DNA from 4 places in the Streptomyces sp. NPDC026062 genome. Region 1 is predicted to be linked to each of the others. Evidence: riboswitches for the same ligand, from Rfam matches in the RefSeq annotation. Region 1 holds a riboswitch; each other region holds the start of a gene.
The links. A riboswitch is a leader RNA that binds a small molecule or an ion and turns the genes downstream of it on or off. The one in region 1 is predicted to bind cyclic di-AMP.

Region 1 (3,459 bases):
ACGGCGGCGAGTCGTACGCCGAGCGCGCCGACCTCGCCAGCCGCTCGCAGCAGATCGCCGTGGCGGAGAAGGTCCTGGAGGACCGGGGGCCGAACGCGTGGCCCAGCTGTGCGGTCATCTCGGGCCTGGCCACGGACAGCGGCCTGCCCGGTGTGGATCCGGGCACCACGCCCTCCGCCGACCCGTCGGTGAGCGCCGACCCCTCCGAGGACGCCACCGCGTCGGACGACGCGTCCTCGGACGCGACGACGCCGGCGGACGGGGCCACGGACGCCGCCGGGGGCGATGCCTCGGCCGATGCCTCGGGCGGCGCCGAGGGCAAGGGCAGGATCCCGGACGCGTCCGCCTCCCCCTCGGCCACGCCCTCCACCACGCCCTCGGGCAAGGCCTCCGGCGCCGAGAACGGATCGACGGGGGGCCAGGAGAAGTCCGGCAAGCACCGGGGCGCTCCGGCCCCCGAGGAGACCCGGGGGAGCGGCGGCGGCGACCGGGAGGCGGGGCGCCATGCCTCGCGCGGTGAGAGTGGCGCACGCGACACCGGTGCTCCGGCTGCTGACGGTACGTACACCGTGCGCGCCGGCGACAACCTCTGGGCGATCGCCGAAGCTCAGGAGCTGCCGGGCGGCTGGACCCAGCTGTACGAGGCCAACAAGGCGGAGGTGGGCTCCGACCCGGACCTCATCCTGCCTGGCCAGAGCCTCGATCTCGGTGTGAAGGCGGACTGAGAGCGGTCTGATGATCGGCTGAGAATGCCTCAAAATTTGAGGTACTTAAGAGGCCTATGTCCCACTTTTGACGGAGTGAGACATGGGTCTCTTTGCGTGAACTGGCGTGTCTTGTCCGGGAGGTCCCGCCACATCCGTTCCGACCTGCGCAAATGATGGTTCTTCGGATGCAAGGAAGGGCCGTTTATCCGGTATGTCTATCTTTGGATATCGGGGCTGGGTGTGTTTACGGTCGGAACCGCTCGCACCGCGGGCCCCGTCGACCGTCACGCCGAATCCTGCCGTCGGTCGAAGGGAACAGACGCGTAAAGCGCCGTAGGCAGGAGCGGGGGACCCAGGTAAGCGCCGGGCCCGGTCGTCGAGAGACGCATCAGGACCGGCTTGGGGTGAAGTCGTGCGCTAGGACGCGCGGCCGGGCAACTCACTTGGCCCGAACCCGACAGCTCACCTCGTAGGCGTCGGTGAGGAGAAGTCTCGATGCTGCTCAACAGCAAGGGCAACAAGCACCGTCGCCCGTCCAAGGCCGTCCGTATCGCCACGCTCGCCGGTGTCGCCGGTGCCGCCATCGCCGTCCCCCTGATGGGTGCGACCGGCGCTTCCGCCGCTTCCGTGTCCACCTGGGACGCCGTCGCCCAGTGCGAGTCCGGTGGCAACTGGTCCATCAATACCGGCAACGGCTACTACGGCGGTCTGCAGTTCTCGCAGTCGAGCTGGGCCGCCGCCGGCGGTACCCAGTACGCGGCCCGTGCCGACCTGGCCACCAAGGCCCAGCAGATCGCCACCGCCGAGAAGCTCCTCGCCATCCAGGGCCCGGGTGCCTGGTCCTGCGCCGGCGCCGGCAACCTGAGCAACGACGGTGTCGACCCGGGCGTCGACACCGGCTCCTCCGCCGCCAGGACCGAGACCGCGCCCAAGCAGGAGTCCGCGCCGGTCCAGCAGGCCGAGCCGAAGAAGGCCGAGCGCGCCGAGGCCCCCGCCACCAACCGCTCGGACCGCTCCGCCGCCCCGAAGAAGGCCGAGCAGAAGAAGACCGTCACCACCCCGACCGGTGCCAAGGTCGCGAAGGGTGACGGCGAGTACAAGGTCGTCTCCGGCGACTCCCTGAGCAAGATCGCCGCCGACCACAAGGTCAAGGGCGGCTGGGAGAAGCTCTTCGAGCTGAACAAGGACATCGTCAAGGACGCCGACCTGATCTACCCGGGTCAGCAGCTCCACCTGACGAAGTAGTCGCGATCCCTCCTCGCTGACATCTCCGGCCGCCCCGGCCCGGTGCGCACCTTCCCCCCGTGCGTACCGGGCCGGGGTCGGCCGGTTTCGAGTTTGATCGTTCAACTGTTGTAGTTACTCGTCAGTAAATTTCTGGACCTTTGCCCCGCTATGCCTGCCCTTGGGTCCTTTTTCGTCCCAGGGGACGGGCGGTCGGCCGGTTGCGGCGGCCGGGCCGGTTAGGCTCTTGTCGCAAGGCCAAAGCGACCCTGCACCACCAGCGTCATATCCCAGAAGGAGATGCCTCGTGCCGTCCATCGACGTCGTCGTAGCCAGGGAAATCCTCGACTCCCGCGGAAACCCCACGGTCGAGGTCGAGGTCGGCCTCGACGACGGCAGCACGGGCCGTGCTGCCGTTCCGTCCGGCGCCTCCACCGGTGCGTTCGAGGCCATCGAGCTTCGTGACGGCGACCCCAACCGCTACCACGGCAAGGGTGTCGAGAAGGCCGTTCTCGCCGTGATCGAGCAGATCGGCCCGGAGCTCGTCGGCTACGACGCGACCGAGCAGCGGCTGATCGACCAGGCGATGTTCGACCTGGACGCCACCGAGAACAAGGGCTCCCTCGGCGCCAACGCCATCCTCGGCGTCTCGCTCGCCGTCGCCCACGCCGCGTCCGAGGCCTCGGACCTGCCGCTGTTCCGCTACCTCGGTGGCCCGAACGCGCACCTGCTGCCCGTCCCGATGATGAACATCCTCAACGGTGGGTCGCACGCCGACTCCAACGTGGACATCCAGGAGTTCATGATCGCGCCGATCGGCGCGGAGTCCTTCTCCGAGGCCCTGCGCTGGGGCGCCGAGGTCTACCACACGCTGAAGAAGGTCCTGAAGACCAAGGGCCTGTCCACCGGTCTCGGTGACGAGGGCGGCTTCGCGCCGAACCTGGAGTCGAACCGCGCCGCCCTGGACCTCATCGTCGAGGCCATCAAGGAAGCCGGCTACGCCCCGGGCAAGGACATCGCGCTCGCGCTCGACGTCGCCGCCTCGGAGTTCTACAAGGACGGCAAGTACGAGTTCGAGGGCAAGTCCCGCTCGGCCGCCGAGATGACCGAGTACTACGAGGAGCTCGTCTCCGCGTACCCGCTCGTCTCCATCGAGGACCCGCTGTACGAGGACGACTGGGCCGGCTGGAAGGTCATCACCGACAAGATCGGCGCCAAGGTGCAGATCGTCGGCGACGACCTCTTCGTCACCAACCCGGAGCGTCTGTCCCGCGGCATCGAGGAGGGCTCCGCCAACGCTCTGCTCGTCAAGGTCAACCAGATCGGTTCGCTGACCGAGACCCTGGACGCCGTCGAGCTGGCCCAGCGCAACGGCTTCAAGTGCATGATGTCGCACCGCTCCGGCGAGACCGAGGACGTCACCATCGCCGACCTCGCGGTCGCCGTGAACTGCGGCCAGATCAAGACCGGTGCCCCGGCCCGCTCGGACCGCGTCGCCAAGTACAACCAGCTGCTGCGCATCGAGGAG
Region 2 (3,459 bases), on a different contig from region 1:
GCCAGGACCTGCCCGACGGCAGTGATCAGCACCAGTTCCTCGATCAGGAGCGGATCGGTCAGGATGCCCGAGGGCGGTGATGTCGCGGCGGCCGGCTCATAGGCGTGGGTCAGTGCCAGATCCACCTCGCCCGCCGCCACCGCGGCCACCCCGTCCGGCGGTTCGTACTCGGTGACGACCAGCTCCACATCCGGGTGCGCACGGCGGAACGCGCTCAGCACCGGCGGCAGCAGGTGGATGCCCGCCGTGGTGAAGGTGCCGACCCGCACACGCCCGCCGGAGAGCCCGGCGAGACGCGCCAGCTCGTGGCGGGCCCGGTCCATCTCGTCGAGGACCCGCCGCGCGCGCCCGGCCAGCAGTTCACCCGCCGCCGTGAGCCGGGCACCGCGGTGATGGCGCACCAGCAACGCCGCCCCCGCCTCGCGCTCCAGCTTGGCGAGCTGCTGGGAGAGCGCGGGAGCCGTGTACCCCAGTCGGGCGGCGGCCCGGGTGATCGATCCGGCCTCGGCGACCGCCACCAGCGCCGCGAGCCGCGTCGCGTCGTACATAAAGCATTCCTTTTGGCAGACCCAGAAGATTGCAAGTACACGCTAAAGGCTCCAGGGGGCCAGGGTGGAGTCATGGACGCACAGCTGACCGCCTTCGTCGGGGTCGCCGCCGGAATGGTCGCGCTGCCCGGCGCGGACTTCACCGTCGTCGTACGCAACGCCCTCGCCTCACGGTCGGCGGGGGTGGCGACGGCTCTCGGGGTCGCCGGGGGTCTCCTCGTCCACACCGCGCTGGCCGTCGCCGGTCTGGCGGCCGTGCTGGTGGCGGTGCCGGTGCTGTTCCGGACCATCCAGCTGCTGGGCGGCGCGTATGTGCTCTACCTGGGCATCAGCGCCTTGTGCGCGGCCCGGCGCCGCAGCGGTCAGGGGCCGGAGAGCGGGCCGGACGAGGCGGGTGGCGGGCGGGCCGCGAAGGGAACCGGGCGGGCGCTGGGCCAGGGCTTCCTCACCAACGCGCTGAATCCCAAGGCGCCCGTGCTCTTCCTCAGCCTTCTGCCACAGTTCGTGCCGGCCGGGGCCGCGCCCCTGCCCCGAACGCTGCTGCTGGCCACGATCGTCGTGCTGCTGGCGCTGATCTGGTTCCCGGCCGTGGCGCTTCTGGTGGACCGCCTGGGCCGGTGGCTGCGCCGGCCGCGTACCGCCCGGGTGGTCGAGGGCGGCAGCGGCGCGGCACTCACCGCGCTGGGGCTGGTCCTGGTGACCGGTCCGCTGCTGCGCTGACGCGTGAGCTTGAGCGGGGGCGGGTACTCTGGCGGGCCCCGCCCCTGCGTGGCGGACCGGTGCGGGGCCTCTGTGGACCTGTCCTCATCGGGCCTGTCCCCCGCGGACCCGGGAAAGGCCTCGGCAGACCCGTCCGCCGCAGCCTGGAAGAGGGGTCAGGGGCCGGTCCCTGACCGTCGCAGCGGACCGAGGAGGGGCTTCAGCGGACCCGGCCGTAGTAGACGCTCTTCGTCCAGATCCTTTCCAGGCGGACCACGGCCCCGGTCTTGGGCGAGTGCCAGATCTTGCCGCTGCCGGCGTAGATGCCGACGTGGTAGATGCTGCGGCCGGAGTGGAAGAAGACCAGATCGCCGCGCTGCCGTTGGGAGGACGAGATGTGGCGGGTCTTGTTGTACTGCTGCTGGGCCGTACGCGGGAGCTTCTTGCCCGCCTTCTTGAACGAGTAGAGCGTCAGCCCGGAACAGTCGAACCGGCTGGGCCCCGTGGCGCCCCACCGGTAGGGCGCCCCCCGTTTCGACGCGGCGATGTTGAGGGCCTTCATCGAATGTGTCGCTGCCTGGGCCTCGGTCACGGCGCCGGGAACGAACAGCGTGCCGCCGACAGCGGCGAGAGTCAGGGCCGAGGCCGTCGTGGCCCGGGCGAGCAGAGACGGGACATGAACCTGCGCACTCATGCGCAACCCTTCGTCAGCCGCCTGTGAAGGATGACCTGTCGGGTTCGGGCTGGCGAAGTTGCCCGGCCGCTGTCGCGGCTTCACCCCGAGGACCGCCCGGAAGTCCGGTCGGCCCGTTGTGCTCGGGTCCTCCACTCCTGCCGATCCACTCCTGTCGACCAGGCATCCGGACGGCGGCAGGACTCGGCGTCCGCCCGGACCGCCCCGCCGCGGTGGCGGGGGCTTGTCGTCCCAGGGATCTTGACTCACCGAGTGCCCGATTTCCGAGGTGAAACGGCGATATGTGAGGCTCGTCACGGCTGACCCGTTCGGGTGGACAGGTGGTCCTGAGTGCACCTCCGGAACTTGTCGACCGGTGCCGCACCAGCGGCGGAAGGGGAGATTTCGCCCGTCTTCCACCTCGAAAGCGCAAATCGAGTTGTCCCTCGTGCGAAGTAACGTCTACGCCGAACGAGCGAGATAATTCGGTCGCCGCGTCGGGCGTGTCGCGGCAGCGTGCTGATCAACTCGGCGGGGCGGGCGGGATGGTGACCCGACGGGAGCGCCGTTCGCCGTCCAGGACGCGCAGGGCCCGGGTCAACGTGGCTGCGTGGATCTGCGATTCGCCGCGCTCATGCATCAGTGTGAGCGCGTCCCGAAGTGCGGATGAGTAGGAGGCGAGCGCCTGGGCGGCACGCAGCGCCCCGTAGGTGTCGCCGCCGTGGGCCGGATTGATCCGGCCCACCTGGTCGAGGACTTGCAGGTAACGGTCGATGAACTCGCCCTCCGCGCGGGTCAGGGCGGGCAGCGGCGGGAACTCCGGTGGCGGCATCGGAAGTTCACCGCTCCGGGCGCGAGGACTGCGGCAGCGGACGGTTCCGGATGATGTGGTCGACCAGCCCGTAGTCCTTGGCGCCCTCGGCATCGAGGATGAGGTCGCGCTCGGTGTCGGCGTTGATCTGCGGGACGGGGCGGCCGGTGTGACGGGCCAGCATGCCGGTCATGGTCTCGCGCATGCGGGCCAGTTCCCGCGCCTCGATCTCCAGGTCGGACGGCTGACCCTGTACCGGCTCGGTGAGTTCGGGCTGCCGTACCACCACTCGGGCGCCCGGCAGCGCGTGCCTCGCGCCCGGGGCTCCGGCCGCGAGCAGCACGGCCGCGACGGCCCCCGCCTGGCCGAGGCAGTAGGTCTCCACCTCGCAGGTGAGGAACGCCATCGTGTCGTAGACGGCGGTCATCGCGCCGAACGTGCCGCCGGGGGAGTTGATGTACAGCGAGATCGGCCGGTCGGGCGCGTTGTGTTCCAGATACATGAACTGCGCGATCAGATCGTTGGCCGCCGTCTCGTCCACCGGGGTTCCGAGGAACACGACCCGTTCGGCCAGCAGTTTGGAGTACGGGTCGAGCGTGCGGGTTCCCTGGGAGGTGCGCTCGGTGAACTCGGGCAGGACATGACGGGCGGCGGGGCGGTGCATGGCGGGGCCTCTCCTCCGGGTGCGCGGAGGCCGGGCAGGGCGCTCGCGCACGCTTCTGTAGAAA
Region 3 (3,459 bases), on a different contig from region 1:
CCCGGCCATGCTGCACGGCGCGCTGACCATGCTGGTCACCGGAATCGCGCTGGTCGGGCTCGACCAGGCCGACGACCACCCGGTGAACAACATAAAGATCGGCGTCAAGCTGCTGATCCTGGTCGTGATCCTCGCGCTCGTCTACGTCAAGCGCGACGACGAAAAGGTCGACAAGGGCCTCTTCGCCGCGGTCGGCGGACTGACGATCGTCAACATCTTCATCGCCACGCTCTGGACCTGAGCCCTCGCTCACGCCGCTGCCCGGACCCCATGGGGTCCGGGCAGCGGCGTTCTCGCGTGTGGGCGGGGAGAGGTCAGCCCGGCCGCACGCTCCCGTAGATCGGCATGTAGAAGATCGACTCCTCGCGCACGTTCGCCCCCGGCTTCGGCGCGTGGATCATCATGCCGTCACCCTTGTAGATGCCGACGTGGCTGATGTCGTCGTAGAAGAAGACCAGGTCACCGGGTTGCAGATCCGCCGTGGCGATCCGGGTGCCGACGTTCACCTGGTCCCAGGTGGTCCGCGGGATGTCGACGCCGGCCGCCTTCCAGGCCGCCTGGGTGAGCCCCGAGCAGTCGTACGAGGCCGGGCCGGTAGCCCCCCAGACGTACGGCTTGCCGAGCTGCGCCCTGGCGAACGCCATGACCTTCTCGGCCTTGGTGGAGGCGTCGGTGTCCGAGCCCGTGCCCGTACCGGTTCCCGTACCCGTCCCGCTCCCGGTGCCCGCTTCCTGGTCGGCCTTCTTGGCGGCCTCCTCGGCCTTGCGGTCGGCCTCGGCCTTCGCGGCGGCCTGCTTCTTCGCCAGTTCCGCGGCCTTGCGCCTGGCCTCGGCCTCCTTCTTGCGCTCCAGCTCCGCCAGACGCGCCTTCTCCTCGGCGGTCAGCTTCGACAGCAGGCTGCGGGCCTGGGACAGCTTCGTCTGGACGTTCTGCTTGCTGGTGCGCAGCGTCGTCTGCGACTCGGTGAGGGTCTCCAGGCTCGCCACGGCCTCGGCCCGCTGCTTGGAGGCCTTCGCCTGCTGCGTACGGAAGTCCGCCACCGCCTGCGTCTGGCGCGAGGTCATCCGGTCCATGAGGTGGGTCTGGTCGAAGAACGACTGCGGGTCGTCGGCCAGGAAGAACGTGGCGGTCGGAGCGAGGGCGCCGCCCCGGTACTGGGCGGCGGCGTAGGTGCCGAGCGTCCTGCGGGCCTCGTTCAGCTTCTCGGTGCGCCGGGCGACGTCGTCCAGCAGCGTGTCCACCTTGGAGCGCTGCTTGGCCGTCGCCTCCTTCGCCTGGTTGTACTGCTGGGTCGCGGTGCCCGCCTGCCGGTAGAGGCCGTCGACCTTCTTCTGCACGTCCTCGATGCTGGGCTTGGGGGCCGGGGCGGCCAGTGCGCTCTGCGCGGACAGCAGGGTCACCGACGCCAGCGCGGCCGTCGTGATCCCGACTGCCGGGCCGGTGCTGCGCACACGGGTGCGCGGTTTGCGATGCGACGCCAAGGCCGGCATCTCCTTCCGTGGACCGCCTACCGGGTTAGCTGTCGGGTTCGGGCGGAACGGAAGGCTGCCCTACGGTCCTGGTGGGGGATGCGGACCGATTCACCCCGGTGACGCGTGTGGGTCCCCGGTTCCGGACTCCCGCACGGGCAGCCCGGATTCGGCGTGGACGCCCGCTCGGCGTGGATCGCCTCTTGGGGGTACGGGCCGTCCGAACGAGCACGCTAGCCAACTCATGGTGCCGCTGTGAAGGTTGATGTTCGATATGCCCGATACATTTTCGTGACCTCGGCGCATCGGGGTGCCCAGCGGCAGGTGGGAGCCGCACCCGCTCCACACAGCGCGGTCTCCCGCTCGCTCTGTGTGCCCGCTCCCGGATGCGTGCTTCGTCACTCGGCCGCGGAGTGTCGGTGCGCACGCCTAGACTCGGGAGGCGATGAGCAGCCTCTTTGACGACAGTTTCCTGGCCGGCCTCCAGCACACGGAGGAAGAGCCCCCGCCGCCCCCCGAGGACTCCGCACCCGAAGCGGTGCCGGAGGGCCTTTTCGCGGGCGTTTTCGACGGGCCCCCGCCGCCCCGCGACGCGTACTACCGCGACGGGGCCCACCGCCCGGTCATCGATGCCGCGGCGCTGCTCGACGGGCTGAACACCGAGCAGCGCGCCGCCGTCGTGCACGCCGGATCGCCGCTGCTCATCGTCGCCGGTGCCGGTTCGGGCAAGACCCGCGTACTGACCCACCGCATCGCCCACCTGCTGGCCGAGCGCGGGGTGCACCCGGGCCAGATCCTGGCGATCACCTTCACCAACAAGGCCGCGGGCGAGATGAAGGAGCGCGTCGGACAGCTCGTCGGACCGCGGGCCAACGCCATGTGGGTCATGACCTTCCACAGCGCGTGCGTGCGGATCCTGCGCCGCGAGTCGAAGAGGCTCGGCTTCACCTCCTCGTTCTCGATCTACGACGCCGCCGACTCCAAGCGCCTCATGGCCCTGGTCTGCCGCGATCTCGACCTCGACCCGAAGCGCTTCCCGCCGAAGTCGTTCACGGCGAAGGTCTCGAACCTGAAGAACGAACTGATCGACGAGGAGACCTTCGCCGGACAGGCGGCCGACGGTTTCGAGAAGACGCTCGCCCAGGCGTACGCGCTCTACCAGTCCCGGCTGCGTGAGGCGAACGCCCTGGACTTCGACGACATCATCATGACGACGGTGCACCTGCTCCAGGCGTTCCCCGATGTCGCCGAGCACTACCGCCGCCGCTTCCGGCACGTCCTCGTCGACGAGTACCAGGACACCAACCACGCCCAGTACACCCTCGTACGGGAGCTGGTCGGCCCGGCCGGTCCCGAGGACGCCCCCGCCGAGCTGTGCGTCGTGGGTGACGCGGACCAGTCGATCTACGCCTTCCGCGGCGCGACCATCCGCAACATCCTCCAGTTCGAGGAGGACTACCCGGACGCGACCACGATCATGCTGGAGCAGAACTACCGCTCCACGCAGACGATCCTGTCCGCGGCCAACGCGGTCATCGAGCGCAACGAGAGCCGCCGCCCCAAGAACCTCTGGACCAACGCCGGCTCCGGCGCCCGGATCACCGGATACGTCGCGGACACCGAGCACGACGAGGCGCAGTTCGTCGCCGACGAGATCGACCGGCTGACCGACGCGGGCGACGCGAAGGCCGGCGACGTGGCGATCTTCTACCGGACGAACGCGCAGTCCCGTGTCTTCGAGGAGATCTTCATCCGCGTCGGCCTGCCGTACAAGGTCGTCGGCGGGGTGCGTTTCTACGAGCGCAAGGAGGTCAGGGACGTCCTGGCCTACCTCCGGGTGCTCTCCAACCCCGAGGACACCGTCCCGCTGCGCCGCATCCTCAACGTGCCCAAGCGGGGTATCGGCGACCGGGCCGAGGCGATGATCGACGCCCTGTCGATGCGCGAGAAGATCTCGTTCCCGCAGGCGCTGCGCCGCGTCGACGAGGCG
Region 4 (3,459 bases), on a different contig from region 1:
GATCAGGCCCGGCACGCATACAGCGTGCCGGGCCTGATGCGTTTCAACGCCTCCCCGGCGCCGTTGCCGCTGCCGTTGCCCCCGGACGCCGGACGCCGGACGCCGGACGCCGGACGCCGAACCCCCGGACGCCGGACCGCCGGGCCCGCTCACTGCGGGCCGTACGTCCGCCCACGTACCCCCATTGGCCGACGAGGAGTCGCCCCGGGCCCCTGCTCCGGGAAGCCTGGGGGTGGTGCGCGGTACCTGCCGCGGCCGTGGGCGCACCGGGCAGGAGAGCAGCAGGTGGGGAAGCGGGTGGGGAAGCGGGTGGGGCGGCGGGGGAGGCATGCCGGGGATGTGCGGGCCCGCCGGTTCGTCAGGGCACTGCCCGCGCTGATGATTGTCGGGGGTGTCCTCATCGACGCCCTGAGCCCGCCCGAATTCACCGCCATCCCCCTGTTCGCGGCGGCCCCTCTGATCGCCGCTCCCACCTTCTCGCGCGCCGGTACCGTCCGGGTCGGGATCGCCGCGTTGCTGGCCATCGCCTCGCTGCGGATCTACCACGGCACCCTGATCCACGTCGTCCCCGTCATCGAACTGCTCACTGTCCTCACCGTCTCTGTGCTCGCAGTCGTGATCAACGGTGTCGTGCGGCGCGGCAACGAGCAGCTGGCCTCGGCCCGCGTCATCGCGGAGACCGCCATGCGAGCTGTGCTGCCGAAGCCCCCCGAGCGGATCGGCGGGCTCCAGGTGGCGGCGCGGTACGAGGCGGCGCAGGCGGACGAGTTCGTCGGCGGCGATCTCTTCTCGGTCACGGACAGCCCGCAGGGGGTCCGGCTGGTGGTCGGGGACGTGCGAGGCAAGGGGCTGGATGCCGTGGGGGCGGTGGCGCTGGTCATCGGCGCCTTCCGGGAGGCGGCCGAACAGGAGGAGACGCTGGAGGGTGTGGCGCTGCGGCTGGAGCGCGCGCTGGCGCGCGAGTCGGACCGGCGTGGCGGCCTGGACGCGTTCGAGGGGTTCATCACCGCCGTGCTCGCCGAGGTCCTGCCGGGGGCGGGCCGGGTGCGGATCGTCAACCGCGGGCACCCCGAGCCGCTGCTGCTGCACATGGACGGGGTGCTGGAGGTGCTCGGCCCCTCGGTGCCCGCGCTGCCGCTGGGGATGGATCTGGGGGTGTGGCCGGACCGGGTCGACGTGTGGGACCTGCCCGCGGGGGCGACGCTCCTCCTCTATACGGACGGCCTCTCCGAGGCCCGTAACGCCGAAGGTGTCTTCTACGACCCCGCCGAGCGGCTGCGGGGACGGATCTTCCCCGGGCCCGAGGAGCTGCTTTCCGCGCTGACCGATGACGTGCGGCTGCATACGGGCGGTGAGTCGACGGACGACATGGCGCTGCTCGCCGTCGGCCGGCCGGTCGAGGGGCAGCCCGGCCGGCGCACGACTGTGAAGATCGTCGGTCTGAGAGGTGGCGGGAAGCCGGGCGCGGAGCCCCGGGCCGGGCGCGGTGAAGGCAGTCGGGAGCGATACCACCGTCCGTAGTCGAAAGACACCCCTCCGCATAACATTTGACGCAACGTCAGAAAGCGGATGGTTACCGGAGGCTGATCAACTCGTCCGTTTCCACCCGGTTGTGTCCCGTAAAGTCCAGGCCAAAGACCTGAACGATCAGCGGGAACAGCTTGGAATCGGAGCCCGGTGTCTATTAACGTTCGATAACGCAGCGCGGTTGTCCCAGCCGCCGTCAGTGGCGGCACCGTGTGCGAGCGCCGAATTCCGCAAGGGAACCGGGGAACCACCTACATGGGGTGAATCGGGCATCTCTGTCTTGTGATGAGACGGAGGAACCCGTAGGAGACCTTCCTGCTCCGAACCCGTCAGCTAACCCGGTAGGCGAGAAGGAAGGAAAGGAGTGCGCCCCCGTGGCGTCCAACAAGCCTGCCCCCGAAGCTCCCTCCCGGTTCGTGTCCGAGTACGGCGATGACTTCGCGGCCCGGCCCGGCACGGTTGCCGGTACGGAGTACGGGGCCGCCTACGCCGCCGATTACGGGACCGATCGGGGCAGCGGCTTCGGAAACGACTTCCGCGCCGACGACTCCGGGCCCGACAGGAGCTGGGAGGAATGGAATCCCACCGAGGACTCCGTCCGTCCCGTGCGCGGCAAGCACCGCGTCGCCAAGCAGCGCAATGGTCTGGCCCGTAGCTCCACCGTCCTCGGTGTCGGCGTCATCGCGGCCGTCGGTGCGGGTGGCATGGCCACCGCTCAGAGCAAGCCGCCGGTCTCCATCTCTCTGCCCGATTCCATCTCGGACAATCTCCCCGACGCCAAGTCCCTTCCGGGCGTCGGCGCACTGTTCTCGAGCAAGTCCGAGACTCCCGAGGAGAAGGCCGAGGCCGCGGTCGCCGCTGCTCCGCTGAGCACCGCGGGCATCACCACCGCCGAGGCGGAGCAGGGCACCACCGACGCGGGCGAAGCCCTCCGCGCGCGCATCCTCCAGCAGGCCGAGCAGCAGCAGGACGCCGCCGACGCCGAGGTCAAGGCCGCCGCCGAGAAGGCCGCGGCAGAGAAGGCCGCCGCGGAGGCGAAGAAGCAGCAGGACGCTGCCGAGGCCAAGGTCGCCGCCGAGAAGAAGAAGGCGGCGGAGGAGGCGGCGAAGAAGGCGGAGGCGCTGCGGCTTGCCAAGCTCGCCGCCAGTTACGCCATCCCCACCTCCTCGTACACGATCACCTCGACCTTCGGCGAGGCCGGTTCGATGTGGTCCTCCGGCTACCACACGGGTCTCGACTTCGCGGCGCCGACCGGTACGCCGATCAAGGCCATCCACACCGGCACCGTCAAGTCGGCCGGCTACTCCGGTTCCTACGGCTACCGCACGGTCCTGGAGCTGGAGGACGGCACGGAGCTGTGGTTCTGCCACCAGTCCTCGATCGATGTCAGCATCGGTCAGAAGGTCACGACCGGCGACACCATCGGGCGCGTCGGCGCGACCGGCAACGTGACCGGCCCCCACCTCCACCTGGAGGTCCACACCCCGGACGGCACCGGCATCGACCCGGCTCCCTGGCTGCGGGCCCGGGGTCTGACGATCTGACACCGTTTGCCCACGCCGGTCGTCCGGCCCATCGAAACCCCGGCAGCCCTGACGCTCACCCCCCGACGTCAGGGCTGCCGGTCTGTCCGCACCCGCCCGCCGGGTCCGTTCGGGCGCACGGGCCAGGGGCCGGGGGCCGACACACGGGCGAGGGGGCCGACACAGGGGCGAGGGGGCAGACGCAGGAGCCACGGTCTGATGTGCGGGCCGTGGCCAGATGTACAGGCCACGGAATAGTGAAGCCCGTGGATGCGGTTGTTCCCCCCATGACTTCTCTCCGCAAGCTCGGCTCCTCCGGCCTTCAGGTCTTCCCGCTCGCACTCGGGGGCAACGTCTTCGGCTGGACCGCCGACGAGGCTCAGTCCTTCGCTGTTCTCGACGCGTACGC

Region 2: linked by a shared signal. The riboswitch ahead of ACZ4LX_RS13380 (C40 family peptidase) and the one ahead of ACZ4LX_RS23905 (transglycosylase family protein) in region 1 are both predicted to bind cyclic di-AMP.
Region 3: linked by a shared signal. The riboswitch ahead of ACZ4LX_RS20975 (C40 family peptidase) and the one ahead of ACZ4LX_RS23905 (transglycosylase family protein) in region 1 are both predicted to bind cyclic di-AMP.
Region 4: linked by a shared signal. The riboswitch ahead of ACZ4LX_RS28010 (M23 family metallopeptidase) and the one ahead of ACZ4LX_RS23905 (transglycosylase family protein) in region 1 are both predicted to bind cyclic di-AMP.

Annotation. Positions count from the first base shown of each region.
Region 1 is NZ_JBVHOQ010000027.1:40,968-44,426, reverse strand. Features, by position in the region: gene ACZ4LX_RS23910 (transglycosylase family protein) at 1-725, shown strand, start outside; cyclic di-AMP (ydaO/yuaA leader) riboswitch at 1,027-1,198, shown strand; gene ACZ4LX_RS23905 (transglycosylase family protein) at 1,203-1,952, shown strand; gene eno (phosphopyruvate hydratase) at 2,239-3,459, shown strand, end outside.
Region 2 is NZ_JBVHOQ010000012.1:16,513-19,971, forward strand. Features, by position in the region: gene ACZ4LX_RS13370 (LysR family transcriptional regulator) at 1-548, opposite strand, end outside; gene ACZ4LX_RS13375 (LysE family translocator) at 621-1,268, shown strand; gene ACZ4LX_RS13380 (C40 family peptidase) at 1,468-1,941, opposite strand; cyclic di-AMP (ydaO/yuaA leader) riboswitch at 1,945-2,116, opposite strand; gene ACZ4LX_RS13385 (hypothetical protein) at 2,444-2,752, opposite strand; gene ACZ4LX_RS13390 (ATP-dependent Clp protease proteolytic subunit) at 2,760-3,395, opposite strand.
Region 3 is NZ_JBVHOQ010000022.1:56,123-59,581, reverse strand. Features, by position in the region: gene ACZ4LX_RS20980 (hypothetical protein) at 1-241, shown strand, start outside; gene ACZ4LX_RS20975 (C40 family peptidase) at 315-1,490, opposite strand; cyclic di-AMP (ydaO/yuaA leader) riboswitch at 1,489-1,654, opposite strand; gene pcrA (DNA helicase PcrA) at 1,915-3,459, shown strand, end outside.
Region 4 is NZ_JBVHOQ010000035.1:66,079-69,537, forward strand. Features, by position in the region: gene ACZ4LX_RS28005 (PP2C family protein-serine/threonine phosphatase) at 379-1,521, shown strand; cyclic di-AMP (ydaO/yuaA leader) riboswitch at 1,737-1,890, shown strand; gene ACZ4LX_RS28010 (M23 family metallopeptidase) at 1,902-3,071, shown strand; gene ACZ4LX_RS28015 (aldo/keto reductase) at 3,338-3,459, shown strand, end outside.